2 regions of the Arthrobacter sp. P1_B9 genome follow, and region 1 is predicted to be linked to the other one. Evidence: riboswitches for the same ligand, from Rfam matches in the RefSeq annotation. Region 1 holds a riboswitch; the other holds the start of a gene.
What was found. A riboswitch is a leader RNA that binds a small molecule or an ion and turns the genes downstream of it on or off. The one in region 1 is predicted to bind glycine.
Positions count from the first base shown of each region.

Region 2: another riboswitch for glycine. It lies ahead of gcvP (aminomethyl-transferring glycine dehydrogenase); the one in region 1 lies ahead of gcvP (aminomethyl-transferring glycine dehydrogenase).

Region 1 is NZ_JBFUAA010000017.1:3,790-8,204, forward strand. It holds gene gcvP (aminomethyl-transferring glycine dehydrogenase) at 1-1,687, opposite strand, end outside; glycine riboswitch at 1,727-1,841, opposite strand; glycine riboswitch at 1,843-1,941, opposite strand; gene AC1D1A_RS18645 (TetR/AcrR family transcriptional regulator) at 2,225-2,764, opposite strand; gene AC1D1A_RS18650 (MFS transporter) at 2,832-4,415, shown strand, end outside.
Region 2 is NZ_JBFUAA010000009.1:166,421-170,835, reverse strand. It holds gene AC1D1A_RS14195 (AAA family ATPase) at 1-93, shown strand, start outside; gene AC1D1A_RS14190 (type I restriction endonuclease) at 919-2,007, opposite strand; partial or broken gene AC1D1A_RS14185 (short-chain dehydrogenase) at 2,086-2,262, shown strand; glycine riboswitch at 2,406-2,503, shown strand; glycine riboswitch at 2,505-2,612, shown strand; gene gcvP (aminomethyl-transferring glycine dehydrogenase) at 2,665-4,415, shown strand, end outside.

The DNA.
Region 1 (4,415 bases):
CCTGGTCGTAGCCGGTGATCTCGGTCAGCTGGCCTTCGAGGTCCTCGATCAGTTCACGCCAGCCGGCGGTCTGGGATTCCGGGGCGAACGGGTGGATGGAGGCGAATTCCGGCCAGGAGATGGCCTCCATCTCGGCGGTGGCGTTCAGCTTCATGGTGCAGGAGCCCAGCGGGATCATGGTCCGGTCCAGGGCAAGGTCGCGGTCCGAGAGGCGACGGATGTAGCGCAGCAACTGGGTCTCGGAACGGTGCGTGTTGAACACCGGGTGCTGCAGGTAGTCGGAGGTGCGCTCGACGGCGGGGTCCAGGCCGAACGCAGTGTCCGTGCCTGCAGCCGCGGCAGTCACGGACGCGCCGAACGCGGCTATGACGTCGGCGACGACGGCAACCGTCGTGGCCTCGTCGGCGGAGATGCCGACGGTGTCGGCGTCGATGGCGCGCAGGTTGACGCCCTTGGCGTCGGCTGCCGCGATGATCTCAGCTGCCCGGCCCGGCACGGAGACGGTGATGGTGTCGAAGAAGGAGGTGTGCAGCACATCCAGGCCGGCGGCCTTCAGGGAGGCGGCGATGGTCTTCGCGTGGACGTGGACCGACTGGGCGATTGCCTTCAGCCCGTCCGGGCCGTGGTAGACGGCGTAGAAGGAAGCCACGATGGCCAGCAGGGCCTGGGCGGTGCAGATGTTGGAGGTGGCTTTCTCGCGGCGGATATGCTGCTCGCGGGTCTGCAGGGCCAGGCGGTAGGCGGGAACGCCGGCGTTGTCCTTGGAGACACCCACGAGGCGGCCGGGCATGGAGCGCTCGAGCCCCTTCTGGACGGCCATGTAGGCAGCGTGCGGTCCGCCGAAGAACAGCGGCACGCCGAAGCGCTGGGCGGATCCGACGGCGATGTCAGCGCCCTGCTCGCCCGGGGACGTGATCAGGGTCAGGGAGAGGAGATCTGCCGCGACGGTGACGAGGGCGCCGCGTTCCTTGGCGTCGGCGATCACGGCGGTGTGGTCGAACACGCGGCCGGAGACGCCCGGCTGCTGCAGGACGACGCCGTTGATGACGCCGTCGGGCAGGCCCTTGGAGAGGTCGGCGACCTCGACCTCGAAGCCGAGGGCCTCGGCGCGGCCCTTGACGATCGCGATGGTCTGGGGCAGGCAGTCGGCGTCGAGGACGGTCTTGCCGTCGTGCGCCGTCTTGTTCTTATTCGCGCGGCGCATCATCAGCACGGCCTCGGCCACGGCGGTGGCTTCATCCAGCAGGGAGGCGTTGGCGATCGGCAGGCCGACCAGGTCCTGGACCATGGTCTGGAAGTTCAGCAGCGCCTCCAGCCGGCCCTGGGAGATCTCCGGCTGGTAGGGCGTGTACGCGGTGTACCAGGCCGGGGCTTCGAGGATGTTGCGGCGGATCACCGGCGGGGTGAGCGTGTCGTAGTAGCCCTGCCCGATCATCTGCACGGCGGTCTTGTTCTTCGACGCCAGCTTGCGCAGCTCGGCGAGGACTTCGACCTCGCTCAGGGCCGCGGCGAGCGCGAGGTCGGCGTCCTGGCGGATGTCCTTCGGAACGGCGGTGTCCACCAGGGCGTCGACGGTGTCGTAGCCGACAGCCTTCAGCATGGCGTCGACGTCGGCCTGGCGGCGCGCGCCGATATGCCGGTCAACGAAGGACGTGGAGGCTGGGGTAACAGTCACAAGGAACTCCATAACTCAGGCGGCGCAGGGTACGCCACATTGATTCGGGTTCCTCCCCGCTCTGTATTGGACCTGAGAGTTTCCGCGCAGCCCGCGTTTCAGGGCTCCGCTTGCACCGTCGGTGAGCACAGCATGTCCGGGACACGCCTGCTACTTTCCAGAGATGCCTTGCCGCGGCGGTACATGGGCCTGAGAGATTCCTGGGGAGGGTTTGCTCCTACGGCGCCTGCTTGTACCTACTTGCAGGACTCTCCCGCCGCAGATCAAAGGCGTATTTAATTGGGTGTTCAATCGGGGGTGACAACAGTCACAGCTCTCATTGTCCTATGCCGGGCGCGCGTCCGCAAACTCCCTCCCGGCGGCGGACCCAGGTTACGGGCCACGAGCCACCCGGCGGCGAATCCGGCGGCGCGAATTCGCCGGAAACGCCCGGAGTCGCCGTAACTTTCCGGCGTACTCGAACGCTTCCGGCGAATTCGGCGGGGAGTAAGGGGGGTCGGCGGGGAGTAGGGGGTCGGCGGGGAGTAGGGGTGGGTGTGGGTGTGGGCTTCAGCCGCGCAGGCGCTCGACGGCGGCCAGGAGGCTCTGGACGTCCGCCTCGACTTCCGGCGGCGGCCCGCCGGGACCCCGCGCCAGCATGGCGTTGAAGTACAGCCCGTCCCCCATGCACAAGACGGCCTTCGCCATGGCGGGCCCGACGTCGGCCGCCAGCAGTTCCAGCCAGCTCGCCTGGCCGGCGGCGAAGCGGCGGAGGGTTTCCCCGTGCGCCACCTCGGCGAGCCGCGTGGCCGCCACGAAGACCCGGTCCATGGGCGTGTCCGCCCACACCGAGGACTTGATGAAGTACGCCGCCGCCCCTTCCGGGGCTGCCGCCATGGCCGCAACATCGGCAGCCAGGAGCCGGTCCAGCCGTTCCAGCAGGACCGCGATCATGGCCTCTTTGGTCGGAAAATGGTAGAGCAGGCCGCCCTTGGAGACGCCGGCCCGGCGCGCGACGGCGTCCAGCGTCGCGGCGCGTTCACCGACTTCGATGAGCAGGGATTCGAAGGCATCGAGGACGGCCTCGCGGGCGACGGGTTTCCTGGGCATGCCTCCCATCATGCCTGTCCGCGCGCGCATTTCTTAACTGTACCGTCCAGACGGTACAGTTATCCTTATGAGCATTTCATCGATCACCGTAGCCACCAGCACTCCTGCGGCCACCGGACCCCGGGCACCGTGGCGTGACTGGGTGGCGCTGGCCCTGCTGATGTTCCCCGTCCTGCTCGTGGCCGTGGACAACACCGCGCTCACGTTCGCCCTGCCGGCCATCGCCAGCAGCCTGACCGCCTCCGGCGTCGAACTGCTCTGGATCGTCGATGCCTATCCCCTGGTCCTGGCCGGACTCCTGGTCGCGATGGGTTCCCTGGGCGACAGGATCGGCCGGCGCCGGCTGCTGTTCGTGGGCAGCGCGGGCTTTGCCGCGGTGTCGGCCGTGACGGCGTTCGCGCCGAGTGCGGAATGGCTGATCGCCGGCCGCGCCGGGCTTGGCCTTTTCGGCGCCATGCTGATGCCGTCCACGCTGTCGCTGATCCGGAACATCTTTCCGCAGCCCAACCGGCGCAGGCTGGCGGTGGCGATCTGGGCCGCCGGCTTCTCCRGCGGCGCCGCCCTCGGCCCGATTGTCGGCGGCTGGCTGGTGGAACACTTCTGGTGGGGCGCCGTCCTGCTGGTCGCGGTGCCGATCATCCTGCCGCTGCTGCTGCTCGGGCCGGCCCTGATCCCGGAATCCCGCGATCCGAAGCCGGGCCGGGTGGACGTGCCCAGCATTGCCCTGTCCCTGCTGGTCATGGTGCCGGTGGTCTACGGGATCAAAGCCCTTGCCACCCACGGGCCGGCTCCCGAGGCCTTCGCGAGCATCGGAACCGGCCTGCTCATGGGCTATGTGTTCATCCGGCGGCAACGCGCGCTTGCCCGTATCCACAGGACAGACCACAGCACCGCGCCGATGCTCGACGTCAGCCTGTTTGGCAACCGGATCTTCAGTACGGCCATTGTGGCCAACGTCCTGGCACTGTTCTCCTTCAACGGCTTCATCCTCTTCCTGGCCCAGCACCTGCAGCTGCTGGAGGGCCAGTCCCCCTCGGCCTCCGGCGTCGCCATGGTCCCGGCCCTCATCGCCACGGTTGTAGCGGGGCTGCTCGTGGTCCCGCTGGTGCGCAAGGTGCGGCCCGGCTTTGTGGTGGCCGGCGGCCTGCTGCTGAGCGCGGCGGGCTATTTCGTGGTGGCATTCGGCGACCACAGCCAGGGCCCGTCGCTGCTCCTTGCCGCCCTGCTGGTGCTCTGCCTGGGGGTGGGCGCCGCGGAGACGATCTCCAATGACCTGATCCTGGGTGCGGCGCCCGCCGACAAGGCAGGGGCAGCCGCCGCTATCTCCGAGACGGGCTACGAAGTGGGGTCCCTGCTGGGTACGGCGATTCTCGGCTCAATCCTGACGGCCTCCTACCAGGGCAACCTCCGGCTTCCCGCGGGCGTGTCCGAACTCGCCCCGGCGGCGGCCACCAGCCAGGCCGGTGAAACCCTGGCCGGCGCTGTGGATCTGGCCCGGATGCTTCCGGCGCCCCTGGCCGAGGCGGTGACGGCGGCCGCGCGCACCGCCTTCGACTCGGGCGTGCACGTCACAGCGTCCATTGCACTGGTTCTGATGTCCGGGGCCTGCGTCCTGGCCGCCGTCGTCCTGCGGTCGGTGCCGAAGGCCCAA
Region 2 (4,415 bases), on a different contig from region 1:
GTGCGGAACTGGGACAACGAGTGGCCGTTCGACCTGAAGAAGCGAGTTCAGGAAGTCATCGCACTTGTCAGGTCCGCAAATATCCATACGTGAACCGTGCCGGCTGGAGGATGTTCAACTGCCGGGCGAGTCAGGTGCCACGGAAGGGCGATTCAGAGATTTCCGCGCAACGATACCTGAGGACGTTCAGGCGAAGGATGAGATACAAGTGCGCGATATCTTCTCATCCATAATTCGGAATTCACTAAGGGCAGCGAGCCGCGTTGGCATGCGGACGAGATCGGCGATAACTTCATGTTTTGGCCAGGGCGGACGTTCGGTCCCGGCTTCCTTGGGAGCGCTCGGTCAGGTTGGTTCCTACCGCTGCTCTTTGCTTGTGTTCGCGCGGAGTGCAAACACAGCGTCGGCCATTTGGTGGTCATGGCTGCGGGAGCTAGGGTAACGCAAAGGACTTTACTTTAAAGTTCAACTTATTTACTTGACGTAAGGTCCAATATCGGCCGTCGCAGGGTGCCTTGGGGCCGCTGTCCTCGACGGGCGTGTGATCCATAGGTCTGAGCCGCAGGCACCCGCAGCACCCCAATAGCCGCCACCAAAGACGACACCGCATCTGGGTCCGTCCCCGCGCCCACTGGATCCACGCCTTCGAACGTCGCGTCAATCAAGGCGGCGCACAGATACCCGACAACCTCCTCGCGGACCCCGGCCGAAACCGAATAGGCCCTCGCCCGCTCGCGCTGCGGCTGACCGGCTCAGGTGTTCGGGGATGGCCGCAGCCGGCCACGCGTGACTGCGGGGTCCGGCAACACAGCAGGGGGGCGCTATTAAGGACAGCGGACGACGGTGGGAGGTCCCGCCGTCGTCCGCCTGTACCGACTGTGAAATCAGATGGCTGGACTGGGCCGCCAGTTTCGGCGCTTACAGGTAGCTTTTTACGCTCGCGCGGAGTGCTTCGGTGTGCTCGTAGATCTCTTCCAGCGAGCTAATCGGCACCCGCGTCTCCTCCCGGTTGTCGTCGAAAATGCCGATGTACTTCTGGGTGCGGTTGAAGTGCAGTCGCGCGATCGGCTTGCGGTTGTTGTCGTCCAGCAGCACCGCGAAATACGATTTGGCATCCCTCTGCGCTACGCGAGCGGGCTTGACTTCGCTGCAAACGATGGCCCGCACGATCTGGTACCCCTCGATTTCCTCCAGCGTTGTTTCCAGGCCGTCAGCCTCGGCCAGATCCGCTTCGGCCACGGGTGCGCTGGTGACGATGGAAGCGGCAGCGTCGTCAGTTTGGGGAAAGGCCGGGGCGCCGAGGGCCTTCTTCAGCCGCTCGTTCACCTGATCGTTCAGGAACTGTTTGGACGCTTTGGTCACCAAAGCGGTGAATTGTTCACGCACCTTCTGGGTGTAGGGGCCCGTATACACCCGACCGGTGAGGAACTTGATCCACTCGTCCTCGGGCTCCTTGAATTGTGCCGCCAGGGTCCGCTTGAGTTCGCCGATGTATTTCAGTTCGCCGGCCGCGCTGATGATCGAGTCGAGATCAAAGACGTCCCTGGACAGTTTTTGCAGCTCCGGAATCAGGGATTCGTCGATGTCGTTCAAGTCGAGCACCAGGAATGGCTTGGCATCCATGCGGTTCGGGGCATCGAGGTCCGTGAAGAATTGGTACACCTCGCCGTTGGTGAGGATGGCGATTCTGGCGTTGGTGACGGCAAAGTACCGGAAAAGCTGAGAGGCGTGCTCGATCTTCACGGGTTCCGAGGACTTCTTGCACTCGATCAGGATCTGTACTTCGCCGTCCTTGACGATCGCGTAGTCGATCTTCTCGCCCTTTTTGAGACCCACATCCGCGATGAACTCCGGGACCACTTCCAGGGGATTGAAGACGTCATAGCCAAGGATTGTGGAAATGAAAGGCATGACAAAAGCATTCTTTGTTGCCTCTTCTGTCTGGATTACACCTCGCTGCTGGCGCACCTTTGCTGCCAAAGCCGAAAGTTTTTCTGCAAACTCCATTTGTCCCCCTACGAATTGATAGTGCTGCCCACCGTAGCGCAGGCCTGTGCCAATTTGATGAAAAGTTGCGTTTGAGGGGCCCACTGGGGATCCCAGCTCGCGGCCGAACGCCTCGGCCCGCTGATGCAGGCCACCGTCCCCACCCCCGCCACCGCCGCGCAGCTCGCCGCGTCCATCACCTTCCTGCTCAGCGACGACGGCACCAACATCAACGGCGCCATCCTCGCATCCGACGGCGGCTGGTCCGCGCTGTAGGGGAGCGAGCCGAACGCAAACGGACGGCGGCAGGAGGTCCCGCCGTCGTCCGCGGGAACAGCGACTCAATTGAAATAAATTTTGCATCCTGCCCGGGAACCGGATAAATTGTGAGCTGTGTCACCGACCAGTGGCACAGCTTATGATCTGCGGCGGGAGAGTCCTGCCGGTACGTTCAGCAGGCGCCGTAGGAGCAAATCCTCCCCAGGAATCTCTCAGGCCCACGTACCGCCGCGGCAAGGCAACTCTGGAAAGCAGTCCGGGCAACCGGGCTCACCGACGGTGCAAGTGGCGCGCTGCTATCAGCAGGGCAAAACGGAAACTCTCAGGTCCAATACAGAGCGGGGAGGAACCCGAATCATCGTGGCGTCTTGATGCCACCTGAATTATGGAGTTCCTCTCATGACGGTTCAATCGTCCCCGTCCACCTTCGCAGACCGCCACATCGGCGCCCGCCGCCAGGCCGACATCGACACCATGCTCAAGGCCGTCGGCTACGACAGCGTTGATGGCCTCGTTGACAACGCGGTCCCCGATTCCATCCGCCAGGAAAAGCCCCTCACCCTGGACAGCCCCCTCAGCGAAGTCCAGGTGCTGGCCGAACTGCGCAAGCTCGCCTCCAAGAACAAGACGGCCGTGCAGATGATCGGCCAGGGCTACTACGACACCGTCACCCCGCCGGTGATCCGCCGCAACATCCTCGAAGCCCCCGCCTGGTACACCGCCTACACCCCGTACCAGCCGGAAATCTCCCAGGGACGCCTCGAGGCGCTGCTGAACTTCCAGACCATGGTCCAGGACCTCACCGCGCTCCCGGTCGCCAATGCGTCCCTCCTGGACGAGGCCACCGCGGTTGCCGAGGCTGTGCTTCTCATGCGCCGCGCCAACAAAAACAAGTCTGCTGCCGGGGCCAAGACCGTCCTCGACGCCGACTGCCTCCCGCAGACCATTGCCATCGTCAAGGGCCGCGCCGAAGCGCTGGGCTTCGAGGTGCAGGTCGCTGACCTCTCCGCCGGTCTGCCCGACGGCGACATCAACGGTCTCGTCCTCCAGCAGCCGGGCGTCTCCGGCCGGGTGTGGGATCAGTCCGGCGTGATCGCCGAGGCCAAAGAACGCGGCGCACTGGTCACCGTGGCGGCGGATCTGCTTGCCCTGACCCTGATCACCCCTCCGGGCGAGCAGGGCGCGGATATCGCCGTCGGCTCCACCCAGCGCCTGGGCGTGCCGCTGTTCTTCGGCGGCCCGCACGCCGCGTACATGGCGGTGCGCGAGGGCATGGAACGCACGCTCCCCGGCCGCATCGTCGGCGTCTCCAAGGACAACGCCGGTGTCCCGGCCTACCGCCTGGCCCTGCAGACCCGCGAGCAGCACATCCGCCGTGAGAAGGCCACCTCCAACATCTGCACCGCCCAGGCGCTGCTGGCCATCGTGTCCTCGTTTTACGCCGTTTACCACGGCCCCGACGGGCTGAAGGCGATCGCCCAGACCGTCCACAACAACACCCGCGCCCTTGCCGCCACGCTGAAGATCGTCGGCCGGGAACTGGTGAGCGACTCCTTCTTCGACACCCTCGCGGTCCGCGTGCCCGGCAAGGCCGCCAAGGTCATCGCCGCCGCCGAGGCCCGGGGCATCAACCTGCGGCTCATCGACGCGGACACAGTTGGCGTGTCCGTCGATGAAACCACGACGCCGGAGGTCCTCTCCGCGGTGGTCGTCGCCTTTGGCGCCGGCCCGGTGGTGGAGGCCAAGGGCTTCGAACTGCCCGAGACGGTGCTGCGCACCTCCGACTTCCTGCAGCACCCGGTGTTCAACACGCACCGCTCCGAAACCCAGCTGCTGCGCTACATCCGCAAGCTCTCGGACCGCGACCTCGCCCTGGACCGCACCATGATCCCGCTGGGCTCCTGCACCATGAAGCTGAACGCCACGGCCGAGATGGAAGCGATCTCCTGGCCGGAATTCGCCTCCATCCACCCGTTCGCCCCGGACTCCCAGACCGAGGGCTGGCGGGAACTCATCAGCGGCCTCGAAGCTGACCTCGCCGAAATCACGGGCTACGACCAGGTCTCCATCCAGCCCAACGCCGGATCCCAGGGCGAGCTCGCCGGCCTGCTGGCCATCCGCGGCTACCACCACTCCCGCGGGGACGCCCG